Regions from separate parts of the Diaphorobacter sp. ED-3 genome, predicted to be linked through region 1. Evidence: predicted binding sites of a transcription regulator. Region 1 holds the regulator's gene; each other region holds the start of a gene.
What was found. The regulator FNR, encoded in region 1, switches genes on or off when oxygen is low (the NO sensors DNR and NnrR bind a similar motif). The targets are predictions, from matches to a motif close to TTGATNNNNATCAA.
Positions count from the first base shown of each region.

Region 2: a site for FNR is predicted at 2,560-2,573, ahead of PCQ86_RS12370 (OmpW/AlkL family protein). Genes of this name have one in related genera too.
Region 3: a site for FNR is predicted at 3,210-3,223, ahead of ubiU (ubiquinone anaerobic biosynthesis protein UbiU). Genes of this name have one in related genera too.

Region 1 covers NZ_CP115182.1:1,235,449-1,240,437, forward strand. Annotated here, with positions in the region: gene ccoG (cytochrome c oxidase accessory protein CcoG) at 1-912, shown strand, start outside; gene PCQ86_RS06015 (FixH family protein) at 974-1,252, shown strand; gene PCQ86_RS06020 (hypothetical protein) at 1,329-1,616, shown strand; gene fnr (fumarate/nitrate reduction transcriptional regulator Fnr) at 1,657-2,400, opposite strand; gene hemN (oxygen-independent coproporphyrinogen III oxidase) at 2,572-3,954, shown strand; gene PCQ86_RS06035 (sulfite exporter TauE/SafE family protein) at 3,958-4,677, shown strand.
Region 2 covers NZ_CP115182.1:2,528,020-2,533,008, forward strand. Annotated here, with positions in the region: gene egtB (ergothioneine biosynthesis protein EgtB) at 1-579, opposite strand, end outside; gene egtD (L-histidine N(alpha)-methyltransferase) at 599-1,600, opposite strand; gene PCQ86_RS12370 (OmpW/AlkL family protein) at 1,898-2,485, opposite strand; gene PCQ86_RS12375 (DUF808 domain-containing protein) at 2,639-3,637, opposite strand; gene PCQ86_RS12380 (hypothetical protein) at 3,752-4,183, shown strand; gene purL (phosphoribosylformylglycinamidine synthase) at 4,203-4,989, opposite strand, start outside.
Region 3 covers NZ_CP115182.1:3,037,566-3,042,554, reverse strand. Annotated here, with positions in the region: gene PCQ86_RS14790 (UbiX family flavin prenyltransferase) at 1-130, opposite strand, end outside; gene PCQ86_RS14785 (putative zinc-binding protein) at 127-525, opposite strand; gene ubiT (ubiquinone anaerobic biosynthesis accessory factor UbiT) at 522-1,040, opposite strand; gene PCQ86_RS14775 (U32 family peptidase) at 1,066-1,968, opposite strand; gene ubiU (ubiquinone anaerobic biosynthesis protein UbiU) at 2,078-3,124, opposite strand; gene dnaJ (molecular chaperone DnaJ) at 3,315-4,445, opposite strand; gene dnaK (molecular chaperone DnaK) at 4,541-4,989, opposite strand, start outside.

The DNA.
Region 1 (4,989 bases):
ACCGGCTTCACCTTCGTGGGCTATTTCGTTCCGATTCGCGAGCTGGGGGAAGAGTTGCTGGCCCTGCAAGGAGGGTGGCAGATATTCTGGGTGATCTTCTATGGGTTGGCCACGTACGGCAACGCAGGATTCCTGCGCGAGCAGGTGTGCAAATACATGTGCCCTTATGCGCGTTTCCAAAGCGCAATGTTCGACAGGGACACGCTGGTCGTCTCTTACGATCCCGAGCGCGGCGAGCCTCGCGGGCCCCGTAACAAGACCGTAGATCACAAAGCTGCGGGACTGGGTGACTGCATCGATTGCACGCTGTGTGTCCAGGTCTGCCCAACGGGTATCGATATTCGCAACGGACTGCAATACGAATGCATTGGTTGCGGTCTCTGCGTGGACGCTTGCAATACCGTGATGGATAAGATGAAGTATCCGCGCGGGCTGATTCGCTTCTCGACGCAGAACGGCGTCAAGAACCACTGGACCCAATCGCAAATGCTCAAACGCGTGCTGCGACCCCGTGTGTTGTTCTATTCAGCGGTGCTGGTGGTGTTGTGCATTGGCATGCTGGCCAGCTTGGTGGTACGCACGCCGTTGAAGGTGGACATCGTGCGCGACCGCGCTGCGCTCTCGCGCATCGTGGCGGGAGGCAAGCTGGAAAATATCTACCGGCTGCAGATCATGAACGCCACGGAGGGGGCGCAGCGCTACACCATCAGCGCCCACGGTATGGAAGGGCTGGAAGTGGCGTCCGAGACCGTAATTGACATTGGACCGGCGGAATCCCGATGGGTGGTTGTCCGTCTTCAAATTCCGTATGGCTCAGCATCTCCTGGATCGCATACGGTGTATTTCGATATTCAAGCGCAGGGTGATAAAGCCCAAGTGGCAGAGAAATCCGTGTTCCTTGTACCCCGCTGAAGGCGGTCGTGGAATGCAAATGAACAAGCTGTGCTCATAAATGAGCGAGGAGTTGGTATAAATGCCGAGTAATTTCCCCATGAATCTGGAAGACGCAGGAAAGCCTTGGTGGACGTTTGGCCATGTCTGGCTTGTCATCGCGGGGCCGGTGATTGTCATCATTGCGGGCTTCGTGACCCTCTGGCTGGCCGTGAGCCAACCCGACCCCGTCATCGCGGAAGACTATTACCAACGGGGGTTGAACATCAACGAGACCCTGAAGGAGTCAGGAGGCGACATGACGCCTGCCATGAAGGGGCGCAACCATGCAGCTACTCCGCTGGAGGACCAACCGCGTTGACCGGCAGGGCGAGTCCTCTTTGCATGCCGGAGAACAGATGCTAGGCTGTCAACTACACCTGCTAGGAGATGGGCGAATGTGGATGCAACGATTGATGTGGATCGCGTGGCCGGCCTTTTTGATGGCGGGCGTCATGGAAATGGTGGTGTTCGCCTTCGTGGATCCAGAAGCGCTGCAGTGGTTTGATCAACCCCTGCATCTCTCGCGCGAAGGTGTGTATACCATCGCCTTCTTCACGTTCTGGTTCGTACTCATGGCTTCCAGCGCATTGACGACGCTGTTGTCACTCTCGCCCTTTGAGTTGAATCGCTGCCCCGTGCCCAAAGGGGCGCGGCCGGCTGATTGCGCCAAATACGTTTCCTGATCTTTCCGCCGATCAGTTATGAATCAGCAAAAACCCAGGCTTAATGGCAGGCTTGCTGGCTGTTGACAATGCGCTTCAGCGCATCGGTATCGACGATGCGCACATGGCGCTGTTTTACTTCCACAATACCTTCTTCCACGAACTTGGAAAACGTGCGGCTGACGGTTTCCAGTTTCAATCCCAGGTAGCTGCCGATCTCTTCGCGTGTCATGCGCAGCACCAATTCGGATTGTGAGAAACCCCGGGCATGCAAGCGTTGTACGAGATTCAACAGGAATGCGGCAAGGCGTTCCTCGGCACGCATACTCCCCAGCAACAGCATGACCCCATGCTCGCGAACAATCTCGCGGCTCATGATCTTGTGCACATGGTGCTGTAATGCCGTTACTTCGCGCGACAACTCTTCAATACGATCGAAAGGCATGACGCATACTTCGGCGTCTTCAAGCGCTACCGCATCGCAGGTGTGGCGGTCACTCACGATGCCATCCAGGCCGATGATCTCGCCAGCCATTTGAAAACCCGTCACTTGATCGCGACCGTCTTCGGTGGCGACACAGGTCTTGAAGAATCCGGTGCGGATGGCAAAAAGGGATGTGAAGGGTTCACCGTTCCGGAAAAGCGTGCCGCCACGCTTGATCTTGCGTCGTACAGCAACAATGTCATCGATGCGCTTGAGTTGCTGGTCGTCCAGACCCACGGGCATGCACAGCTCACGCAGATTGCAGTTTGAGCAGGCAACTTTGATGGTCTGGAGATTCGTATGCATGGGAACCCTGTTCATGGCTTGAGCTTACCTCTGAACGGCTGGGAGACATGGAATGCCGTAGGCCGCCGGACGACTTTGAGCCGAAGTCAAATTGTCGCCACAAGGACCTCATGGGCGCTTGATCAACGTCAAGGACTCATGGGGGACTCTACGGCACAGTGATATGAAAGTGCAAGGAATCCCGTCATGACCGTTGTTACAACAGAGCTCCTGCGTCGCTTTGACGTCCCAGGGCCGCGCTACACCTCTTATCCGACTGCTGATCGTTTTGTCGAGGCCTTTGGCGAGCGGGAATACATCCTTGCGCTGCAGCAGCGTCGCGTGGGGTCGGTAGCCAAGGCGATGCCGTTGTCGCTTTATGTCCACATCCCGTTTTGTGAATCGCTGTGCTATTACTGCGCGTGTAACAAAATCATTACCCGGCATCCGGAGCGGGCAGAGGTCTACTTGCGTTACCTCAGCCGTGAAATCGACCTGCATACGGCGCACTGCGGTGTGGGTCAGCATGTGAGCCAGCTGCATTTCGGCGGAGGCACGCCTACTTTCCTGACGGATGACGGTTTGCGCGAACTGATGGGCATGCTGAGGCGCAGTTTCGTCCTTGTTCCTGGGGGGGAGTACTCCATAGAAGTGGACCCCCGGACCGTGGATGAAGCGCGGCTGGGATTGTTGGCGGAGCTGGGTTTCAATCGCCTGAGCTTTGGCGTGCAGGATTTCGACCCTGAAGTACAAAAGGCCGTGCACCGCATTCAGCCTGCCGAAAAGGTGTTCGCGTTGGTCGATGCGGCTCGGAAGCTCGGGTTTGAATCGGTGAACGTGGATTTGATCTACGGGCTGCCGCGCCAGACACCGGAGTCGTTTGATCGCACCTTGGAGCAGGTAGCCGAGTTGCGGCCAGACCGGATCGCGCTGTATGCGTACGCTCACTTGCCAGAACGCTTCAAGTCGCAGCGACGCATCATCACGGCCGAGTTGCCCATGGCTTCGGCCAAGGTGTCCATGTTGGCCCGGTCACTTGATGTGTTCCAGGAAGCCGGCTACGTCTACGTGGGCATGGACCATTTCGCTCTGCCAGACGATGCGCTGGCGGTGGCCAAGCGGCAAGGCAGGCTGCACCGCAATTTCCAAGGCTATAGCACGCAGCCCGATTGCGACCTGATTGGTCTGGGCGTTTCTGCCATCGGGCGCGTGGGCGCTACTTACAGTCAAAATGTGAAAACGCTGGACGAGTATTACGACTGCATTAACCAGGGGCATTTGCCTGTGGTGCGCGGGCTGGCGTTGACCAAGGACGACTTGGTGCGTCGCGCAGTCATCATGGCGTTGATGTGCCAAGGTGAATTACTGTTTGAGCCGTTGGAACAGTCCTGGCTGATTGATTTCCGCAGTTATTTCGATGCGGAATTACAGCAACTGCAAGAAATGGCGGCTCAGGGCTTGGTGAAAATCAGTGATGAGGGCGTTGAAGTCACGCCCATGGGATGGTATTTCGTGCGCGGCGTGGCCATGGTGTTCGACAAGTATCTGCAGGCTGACCGTAACCGCGCTCGCTTTTCCCGGATTATTTGATCCATGCTGTGGGCGCTGGCCACGACGGCCTTCCTGATGGGGCTGATGGGAGGGGCTCACTGTTTGGCGATGTGTTCTGTTCCCTGCGCGGCGCTTACGGGGCTGGGTGGCACGCCGGACGCCACCCACACCATTCAATGGGCGTCCCGCCGCGGAATCCTCCAACGGGTAGCGCAGTTTCACGTGGGGCGCCTGATTGGCTACGGCGCCGCAGGGGCGGTGGTTGCGCTGGCTATGGAGCAACTCGCATGGCTGGGGCAAAGCACCTCGGCATTGCGCCCCCTTTGGACGCTGATGCACGTGCTCATCCTCGCGTGGGGCGGGATGATGATGGTGCAAGCGCAGCAGCCCTTGTGGGTTGAGCGGGCGGGGCGTGCTGCCTGGGCGAAGGTCAAGCCCTTGGTCTCTCGGCCTGGCGGGCTCCTGACCGCGGGTGTGGCCTGGGCGCTCCTGCCATGCGGCCTGCTGTATACCGCACTGTTGACTGCCGCTCTCAGCGGAAGCGTGCTCCGCGGAGCCTTGTGCATGGTCCTGTTTGGCGTGGGAAGCGGTGTATGGCTGGTGCTGGGGCCGTGGACATTTGGCCGCATTCGCGCTTGGATCGGCGTGAAGGGTGGGGCGTGGGGGTCTCGGCTGGCAGGTGGTGTGCTTTTTTCCCTGGGTGCATGGGCGCTATGGATGGAGGTTGTCCATGGGCAGCCGGCGCCGTGGTGCGTGCCCTGAAAGCAGCGTTTTGTGGAACCACAGCGGCTCTGCGAAGCATGCCGTGGCAAGCGAATGGTGCAAACTGAGACGCTCAGGCGTGACGTATCGCTGTCAGATCTCTACCAGCGGAAGTGACGAGTCTGTTCTCATCGACGTGGAGAAATCCAGCTACCCATCGCTGCCTTACTGGATGCGCCACCGTACGTCTGGGGCGCGCGCTGCGTATCAGTGAGGTTGCCGAAGGAATGGGAACGCCCGAACCACGCCAGGATATTTGGCATCGGTGCGACGACTACCAAGGTCTGCTCTGTGCCTTGCAGATGGGTGGGT
Region 2 (4,989 bases), 1.3 Mb from region 1:
CGCGGTGTCTTGCGCCGCAATGGCGTCCGCCACCACGGCCGCGGCTGTGCCCTGGTAGGCCGGCCACAGCGGGTTGCACCAGAGCAGGTGCTTGACGTCGGTGAGGATCAGCTCCTGGTGCTGCTGCTCATGCTGCAGGCCCAGTTCCACCAGCGCCAGCACGTCACCCGGCACCTCGGGCTGCGACAGGAGCTGCTGCATGCGCGCATCCACGTCGGCGCGGTAGGCCCGCACGGTGGCCAGGTCGGGCCGCGTGATCAACCCACGCTGCGGGCGCGGGTGCTGCCGCCCCACGCCGTGGTAATACGAGTTGAACAGCACGCGGAACGCCGGATCGAATGCTCGGAAGCCGCTCTCGTGCGCCTCCAGGACGAAGGTCTCGAAGAACCAGCTCGTGTGCGCCAGGTGCCATTTGACGGGGCTGGCGTCGGGCATGGACTGGGCGCAGCAGTCCTCGGCCGAGAGGGGCCGCGCCAGCGCCTCGGTGGCCGCGCGCACCGCGGCGTAGCGCCGCGCCATCGCGGGTTGCGACTGCTGCGGCGACGACGGCAGCGTGAGAGTCGAGGGTGGCAAGCGCATGTGGTATCCCCTGGCGGCATCACGCCTGGGCATGCACCATGGCGAACCAGCCGCGATCGTCCGTCCAGGCCTGCGTGCGCGTGAAACCCGCTTCGTGCAGCAACGCGGTGAAATCCGGCAGCGGGTACTTGTAGCTGTTCTCGGTATGGATGCGCTCGCCCGCCGCAAAGTCGCGCCCGCCGCCCGGCCAGCGCACGCGCTGCGGCCCCGCGGCCTCCAGGTGCATCTCGATGCGCGAGGCATGGGGGTTGAAGAAGGCGCGGTGGCGCCACTGCGCGGGCACGAAGTCGCTGCCGACCAGGCGGTTCACGTGGGCCAGCGCGTTGCGGTTGAAGGCCGCGGTCACGCCGGCGGCGTCGTCGTACGCGGCCTCCAGCACGGCCACGTCCTTGGGCAGGTCGAACCCGATCAGCAGGCCGCCATCGTCCAGCGCCAGTTCGCGCATGTGCCGCAGCAGGGCCAGTGCCTGGGGCGGGTCGAAGTTGCCGATGGACGAGCCAGGGTAGAAGACGAGGCGGCGCGCACCGGGAACGTCCGGCGGCAGGTGCACACCCCGGGTGATGTCCGCGCCCACGGCGCGGGCATGCAGGCCCGGCAGTGCCACGCGCAGGCGCGCGATGGCATCCCGCAGGTAGTCGGCGGAGATGTCCACGCCCACGAAGTGCGTGGCCCGCACCAGCGCGCAGAGGTCGCGCGCCTTGTCGCAATTGCCCGCCCCGGGCTCGATCACCACACGCGCCGGGCCTACGGCCTGGGCAATGGCGTGCCCGTGGCGCCGCAGCAAGGCACGCTCGGTACGCGTGGGGTAGTACTCGGGCAGTCGGGTGATGGCCTCGAAGAGTTCCGAGCCCCGCTGGTCGTAGAAATACTTGGGTGAGAGCGCCGCCTGCGGCTGCAACAGGCCGGCCAGGATCTCGCCGCGTTCGTCGGCCGAGGCCACATCCGCGGGCGGCTGCGGCGGTGCCAGGCCGAGGTGGTGAAGGACGCCGTCAAGCCGAGCAAGGGGAGAAACTGCAGACATAGCGCTGCAGCGTAGGCCAGGGGCCAAATCGCCCGCGCAATCCAACGACACCTCTTCAGGTAGGACGTACGCGCGATCTGCAGGGCAATCCAGAGTGCACCTCTTGTGCCGGATTGCCCGCTGTGGTTGGCTTTTTCGCCGCCCTGCCAATAAAGGATCAAATCGGGCGGAAGCGCTTGCCCATCAAGCGCAAATAGCTCCTTCAATGAGAGCATCGATTTACCGTCCGCCGAGGATAAAAAAAAGGGCCGGCGCATACGCCGGCCCACCCCACCATGAAGAACGGAACTTGCGTGCTTAGAAGCGGTAGCCCACGCCCACGCCGAACAGCACCGGGTCGACCTTGAAAGTGCCCACGCCGCGCACGTCGGTGTCGATGTACACCTTCTTCACGTCCACGTTCAGGGACCAGTTCTTGTCCAGCGCATAGTCGAAGCCCACTTGCAGGGCACCGCCCCAGCTGTTGCGCTTCACGTCCAGGCCCGCGGGCAGCTTCACGCTGGAAAAGCGCGTGTAGTTGACACCAGCGCCGACGTACGGCTTGAACGCGCCGAAGTTCGTGAAGTGGTACTGCAGCAGCAGCGAGGGCGGCAGGTGCTTGAGCGAGCCGATCTTGTCGCCGTTCAGACGCACGTCGTGCTTTTGCGGGTAGGTCAGGACCAGTTCGGCAGCGAGGTTGGGCGTGAAGAAGTACGAGACGTCGACTTCAGGAATCCACTTGTCGTTGATGCTCACGCCCGCGTCGCCGGCAGCACCGTTGTTGGCGCTGTCCAGATGCACCGCGCGTGCACGCACCAGCCAGGAACCTTCCGCAACCTGCTGCGCGAAGGCAGCGCCGGAGGTCATCGCACACAGAACGGCCAGGGCCAGAAGATTCTTTTTCATGTTGACTCGATACGTTGGGTTGACCGGGGACGACCCCCGTGCACGTATTAAGCCCACGAGTAATATGGTCAATATTGCCGCAGATCAAACCCAGAATCTGTGTGTCTATTCGTATGTGTCTATTCCGTCACAAACGGCGGCATATGGCCTCACTCAATGCGTGCCATTGGCAGCCGCCTTGCCGCGCAGCCGTCCCACCAGCGTCCACCCCGCCAGCACCACGGCGCCCGCCACCAAGCCCACCACGGCATTGAGCAGGTTGGTCACCAGCACTGACCACAGTCCGCCCAGCGGCCAACCCTGCACCGCCGCGCCCACGCCCTCGACGGCATGGTGCAGCGCCGGCACGCCATGCACCAGGATGCCCCCGCCGACGAGGAACATGGCTGCTGTGCCGACCACCGACAGCGTCTTCATGAGCCAGGGTGCGGCCGCGACGATGCCGCGGCCCAGGGCCTGTGCCGCGTTGCTGGCCTGGCGGCTGAGCCACAGGCCCAGGTCATCCAGCTTCACGATGCCCGCCACGAGGCCATAGACCCCCACCGTCATCAGGACGGCAATGCCCGCCAGTACCGCCACTTGCTGCGCAAAAGGCGCGCCCGCGACGGCGCCCAGGGTGATGGCGATGATTTCAGCAGAGAGGATGAAGTCGGTACGCACGGCCGCCTTGATCTTGTCCTTCTCCACCCGCGCCAGGTCCACGTTGGGATTGGCGTTGGCCTGCGCATGGATCGCGTGTTGCACGGCGTCTTCCTCGGGCGTGTGCAAAAGCTTGTGCGCGAGCTTTTCGCAGCCTTCGAAGCACAGGAAGGCCCCGCCCACCATGAGCAGCGGCGTCACGGCCCACGGCGCGAACGCGCTGATGAGCAGCGCCGCCGGCACGAGGATGGCCTTGTTCACCAGGGATCCGCGGGCCACGCCCCACACGACGGGGATCTCGCGCTCTGCCCGCACGCCGGTGACCTGCTGGGCATTGAGCGCCAGGTCGTCGCCCAGCACCCCTGCGGTCTTTTGCGCCGCCACCTTGGTCATGACGGACACGTCGTCGGCCATGGCGGCGCTTTTCTTGGCAGCCACCTTGGTCATGAGGGCCACGTCGTCCAGGATGGTGGCGATGTCGTCAAGCAGGGTCAGAAGGCTGGCGCCGGCCATGGGTGAGTTCCTTTCAAGAAGCCGCCATTCTGAATGAAAACACCCCTAACGCATGTGGGACAAGCGCTGACAGCTATTGTTTTTGTAATAGGCGGGCAGGCGTACCATGGCGGCATGCCCTCTCGCACTGCGTCCTCGCGCCCCGTGCGCACCGCCGCCGCGCTGGCCGCGCTGGTGCTGTCCGCCTGCGCCGGCCCGTCGGCGCGCCTGGGCGTGGGTGTGCCGGTGGGGCCGTTCAGCGTGGGCGTCGGCGTGGGTTCGGGCGGCGTATCAGCCGGGGTGGGCACCGGCGTGGGGCCGATGGGCGTCGGAGTGGGAGTGCACCCAAGCGGCCAGGTGACTGGCGGCGTGGGCGTGGGTGCCTCGGTTCCCATGGGCGGCGCACACGTCGGAGCCGGCGTGGGCTCATCCACCGTGCTGCACGATCCGTACCGGCCGCCGCAGCCACCCGCGCCGGTGGAGCCGTCTTCCGGCGGCCCGACCCTGCAGTGGCGCGATGCGCACGGGCGCATCGTGCCCGAGTGCCAGGCGCGCGGCGGCTGCTAGCCGCGCGCCGCGGCGCCGATCACCCCACCCACTTGCGTGCGTTGCGCCACACGCGCATCCAGGGGCTGAACGCGTCCTTGCCCCCCGTGGCGGCCAGATCGGTCCAGCTCATCTGGATGTTGCGGAATACACGCTCGGGGTGCGGCATCATGGCCGTGAAGCGTCCGTCCGCCGTCGTCACGGCCGTGAGCCCGCCGGCGCTGCCATTGGGGTTGAACGGGTAGCGCTCGGTCGGCTGGCCATGGTTGTCCACGAAGCGCATGGCACGCACCACCTTGGCGGCATTGCCACGGTACTGGAAGTTGGCATACCCCTCGCCGTGCGCGACGGCGATCGGCAGGCGGCTGCCGGCCATGCCCTGAAGGAAGATGCTGGGCGATTCCAGCACTTCGACCATCGACAGGCGCGCCTCGAAGCGGTGGCTCTGGTTGGTGGTGAAGCGCGGCCAGTCCTGCGCGCCAGGGATGATGTCGGCCAGTTCGGCAAACATCTGGCAGCCGTTGCACACGCCCAGGGCGAAGGTATCGCCACGCGCGAAGAACTGCTGGAACTGGGCCGACAGGCGCTCGTTGAACGTGATGGAGCGCGCCCAGCCGATGCCCGCGCCCAGCGTGTCGCCGTAGCTGAAGCCGCCGCAGGCCACCACGCCAGCAAACTGCGCCAGGTCGGCACGGCCGGTCTGCAGGTCGGTCATGTGTACGTCGAACGCCTCGAAGCCCGCCTCGGTGAAGGTGTAGGCCATTTCCACGTGCGAGTTCACGCCCTGCTCGCGCAGCACCGCCACACGCGGGCGCGCGCCTGTGGCA
Region 3 (4,989 bases), 1.8 Mb from region 1:
CGGCGTCGGAGACGACCAGGTGCGATTCCACGTTGGGCATGTCTTGCAGCGCCTGCAGCAGGCGTGCGCCATACACGGCGCCGCTGGCGCCCGAGATGCCCACGATCACGCGGCGGGGCGGCTGGCTCATGCGGCGGCCTTGGAGCGCAGGGGATGGTCGTGCAGGTCGGCCTGGATGCGCGCCAGCACCTGGGCGGCCTCGGCCGGGTCGAAGTCCTGGTGGTTGCGCTTCTTCACGCCGTATTCATGCAACTGGAAGTGGCGTGCCGGCGTAATGCCGTGGCGCGCCAGGCTGCTCTTCACGCACACCAGGGGGCAGCCGTCGAGCGCGATGATGGGACGGCCCGAGCGCGCCAGCTTGACCAGCTTGGGCACGTCGCCCCCCACGCCAGCGATGCACGACATTTCCGCCACACCCTCACGGTCCAGCCGCACGGCGACATGGTTGGCCAGCTGCGCGGCGCTGGAGCAGCCGGAGCAGGAATAGACCAGCGGGTGGACATCGCAAGGGGCAGGTTCCGTCACGAACGACCTCCAAAGAAGGGCGGAAGAGGCGGCAATTGTCGCGCAAGCTGCGGGGCCCAGCGCGAGAGCACGGCGCGCGGCGCCCAGTGGCGCGGGTCGAGCACGGGCAGGTCGATGGCGTCCAGCGCGTTCTTGACCACCAGGCCCAACTCGGTGTCGCCCTCCATCACCAGGCGGCGGTTGAAGAACAGTGTGTCCGGGTCCTGGCGACGCTGCGCCAGCAGCACGAAGTCCTGCGCATTGGCGCTGATCGCGAGGTCCGGGTTGGCCTGCGGCGCGCTGGGCGCAAAGCGCTGGCCGTTCCAGGTGAAGTCGAAGGCCACGCGCGCGTCGCGCACGCGGATGGACAGGCGCTTGTCCTTGAGCAGGTCCTTCACGTCCTGCGGCAGGTGGCGCGACAGGGCCAGGTTGATGGCCGTAACCAGCAGGACCGAGCCCGGATAGGCGGGCAAACGCGAGAGCACGGCGCCCACGGGGCGCGGCAGGGTGAACGGTGCGGGTGGGGTAGCGGTCATGGCTTGAAGGAGTAAGTGCGGTGGCTCAGGATGTCACGGCGGGCTGCACCAGATCCAGTCCGGGCTTGCCGTGCCAGTAACCGTTGCAGGGGGCCTCGGGCATCAGGGGGCGCATGCGGTCAAGGGCACCTGCATCGGGTTGGGGCGCCTTGCGGGCCGCGTCGAAGGCGGCAATGACCTCTGTCATATGCTGCGATTGGGGGGACAGGCGCAGCAGTTCCACGCCCAGCACGCGCAGCGCAGGTACGTCCTGGATGAGGTTGTGCACGCGCGCCGACTGGGTCTGGATGCCGTTGAGCACCAGGAAGCCCTCGCCTTCGCGGGTGGCCAGCAGCTGGCCGTCCGGGTGCTCGATGCAGCGAAAACCGCAGTCGTCCTTGGGCAGGTTGTAGTGGCGTGCCGTGAAGCAGCGCGCCGAGAACGCCAAGGGCATGCGGCCGTAGGCGAAGACTTCGGTTTCCAGCCCCGCGGGTTTGTGTTGCTGCAGCACGGCCAGGTCGGCCTGGCGCATCTCCAATGGCATGACCCAGCGGCTGGCGCCCAGGCCGACCATCCAGTTCAGCGAATCGGCATTGAACAGGTTGAGCTGGGGGCCGGCGACGAAGGCGCGCTTGGCTGCAAGCTGGTGCACGGCGCCCATGTCGTTCGCCTCGATGAGGAATTCCTCGTCCTGGGCGATCTTGTGCATGGCAGATACGTCGGAGGTGGACTCCAGCAGCACCATGGTGGAGAGCACAGCCTGCTTGCCGGCGTCGCGCAGCATGCGTGCGATGTCGATCCAGTCGCTCTGGCGCAGCTCGCGGCGGCGCGAGCACACGGCTTCGCCAAGGTAGACGACGTCCACCGACGTCTCGGCCATGGCCTGGTAAAAATCAAAAACGGTATCGCGCGGCCAGTAGTACTGCAGCGGGCCCAGGGCTAATTTCATCTTGATGCTCTCAGTTCTTCAGGGGGCCAAGCGCAGTCCCCGCCGCATAAATCGGCGTGACCCAGGCCCAGGCTGCCGGGCAACGGCACAGGGGGGTGTTCTTCGCACTTCATTTCCAGGGGCGGTGGTAGGCGCCCAGCGTGTGCTGCTGGCCCTCGGCCACCTGGTCCAGGCTGGCCATCCAGGCGGTCTTGGGGCTGTACAGGTGGCCTTGCGCCATGCAGTGGTCGATGGCCTCGCGCCAGACCTTGGTCACCTGGGCCACGTACGCGGGGCTGCGCTGACGGCCCTCGATCTTGAAGGCACGCACGCCCATCTTCACAAGCTTGGGCAGCAGTTCCAGCGTGTTGAGGCTGGTGGGTTCCTCCAGCGCGTAGTAGTTGCTCTCGTCGCCCACGTCGAAGCGGCCCTTGCACAGCGTGGGGTAGCCGGCGTTCTCGCCGTTGCCGTAGCGGTCGATGAGCACGCCATTCAGGCGCGACTCCAGGCCCTTGGGCGTCTCCTGCCAGCGCACGAACTTCGCGGGTGAGCACACGCCGTGCGTGTTGGGCGACTCACCCGTGGCATAAGACGACAGCGCGCAGCGCCCTTCGACCATCACGCACAGGCTGCCGAAGGCGAACACCTCGATCTCCACCGGCGTGCGGTCGATCACCTGGCGCACCTGCTCCAGCGAGAGCACGCGCGGCAGCACGGCGCGCTGGATGCCGAACTGCTGGTGGTAGAAGTTGATGGCGTCGTGGTTGGTGGCCGAGCCCTGCACCGACAGGTGCAACCGCAGCTGCGGATGGTGGCGCATGGCGTATTGCATCAGGCCGGGATCGGCCATGATCACGGCGTCGATCCCCCAGGCGGCCGCGCGGTCCAGGGCGGCGCGCCAGGGGGCGGGGTTGGCGGCCTGCGGGTAGGTGTTGAGTGCCAGCAGCACCTTGCGCCCGCGCGCATGGGCGTAGGCAATGCCGTTCTGGATGGCCGCCTCGTCAAAGTTCAGACCCGCGAAATTGCGTGCATTCGTCGCGTCGCGCAGTCCGAGGTAGACGCAGTCGGCTCCGCCGTCAACGGCCGCCTTGAGTGCAGGCAGGCTGCCGGCGGGGCAGACCAGTTCGGGTGCGGAAGGGATGTCGGGGGAAGTCGGTTGGCGGGCTGGGTCGGTCACGGGGGCGCTCTTTCGGCTGGCTTGTGCGCGGATCGTCTGATCCTGCGCAGGCTGCGTACCTTAGGTCGCGGTGAATACCCATAACCTGATTTTTGTCAACGATGGGCCGGTCGTTCCTGAATAAACAGATCGGGATTGACCAAAGCCCAGGCAAAAAAAGGCCCGCTGTCCGCGGGCCTTGTCCAGGGGGTCAGCTGAAGAAGCTCTTGAGCCGGTCGGTCCAGCTCTCGGTGGACGGCGAATGCTTGGCACCGCCCTTCTTGAGCGACTCGTCCAGTTCCTTGAGCAGCTTGCGCTGGTGCTCGGTGAGCTTGACCGGGGTTTCCACGATGATGTGGCAGTACAGATCGCCGGGGTAGCTGGAGCGCACCCCCTTGATGCCCTTGCCCCGCAGGCGAAACTGTTTGCCGGCCTGTGTGCCTTCGGGGATATCGATGGCCGCCTTGCCCTGCAGCGTGGGCACCTCGATCTCTCCACCCAGCGCCGCGGTGATGAAGCTCACCGGAACCTGGCAGTGCAGATCGTCGCCGTCGCGCTCGAAGATGTCGTGCTTCCTGATGCGGATCTCGATGTACAGGTCGCCCGGCGGCCCGCCATTGGTGCCCGGTTCCCCGTTGCCGGTGGAGCGGATGCGCATGCCGTCGTCGATGCCGGCGGGGATCTTCACCTCCAGCGTCTTTTGTTTCTTGACCCGGCCCTGGCCGTGGCAGGCCGTGCAGGGCTCGGGAATGATCTTGCCCGTGCCGCGGCAGTGGGGGCAGGTCTGCTGCACGCTGAAGAAACCCTGGCGCATCTGCACCGTGCCAGAGCCCTGGCAGGTGCCGCAGGTCTTGGCGCTGGTGCCGGGTTTGGCGCCGCTGCCGTGGCAGGTCTCGCAGCTTTCCCAACTGGGAATGCGGATCTGCGCTTCCTTGCCCTTGGCGGCTTCCTCCAGCGTGATTTCCATCGCGTAGGAGAGGTCGTTGCCGCGGTACACCTGCCGGCCGCCGCGCCCGCGCGCGCCGCCGAACATGTCGCCGAAGATGTCTCCGAAGGCTTCGGCAAAGCCACCAAAGCCCTCGGCGCCACCCATGCCGCCACGCATGTTGGGGTCTACGCCCGCGTGGCCGTACTGGTCGTAGGCGGCGCGTTTCTGTGCGTCGGACAGGATCTCGTAGGCTTCCTTGGCCTCCTTGAACTTCTCTTCGGCAGGCTTGGCAGCGTCACCCTGGTTGCGGTCAGGGTGGTACTTCATCGCGAGCTTGCGATAGGCTTTCTTGATCTCATCGTCCGAGGCGTTCTTGGGAACGCCAAGGACCTCGTAAAAATCTCTCTTGGACATGGGCAATCTTCAGGCCGGTTGGGAGCACGAACGCCGCGCGAACCCCGGCTGGCGGGGCTCGACGCGGCGGCTAGGCACGGGATGCGCTGGCGCGATCAGCCCTTCTTGACTTCCTTGACCTCGGCATCCACCACGTTGTCGTCCTGCGCGGCGGCGCCGGCGGAGCCACTGGCGGCAGCTTGCGCACCGGCAGCCTCGGCCCCTTGAGCGGCCTGCGCATCGCCGTACATCTTCTCGCCGAGCTTCTGGCTGGCAGCCATCAGTGCGGTGGTCTTCTCGTCGATGGCGGCCTTGTCCTCGGTCTTGAGGGCAGCTTCCAGGTCCTTCACGGCGGCCTCGATCTTTTCCTTCTCACCGGCGTCCAGCTTGTCGCCGTGCTCGGACAGGCTCTTGTTCACCGTGTGCACGGCGGCCTCACCCTGGTTGCGGGCCTGCACCAGCTCCAGCTTCTTCTTGTCGTCGGCGGCGTTGAGCTCGGCGTCCTTCACCATCTTCTGGATCTCGTCCTCGGACAGGCCGGAGTTGGCCTTGATGGTGATCTTGT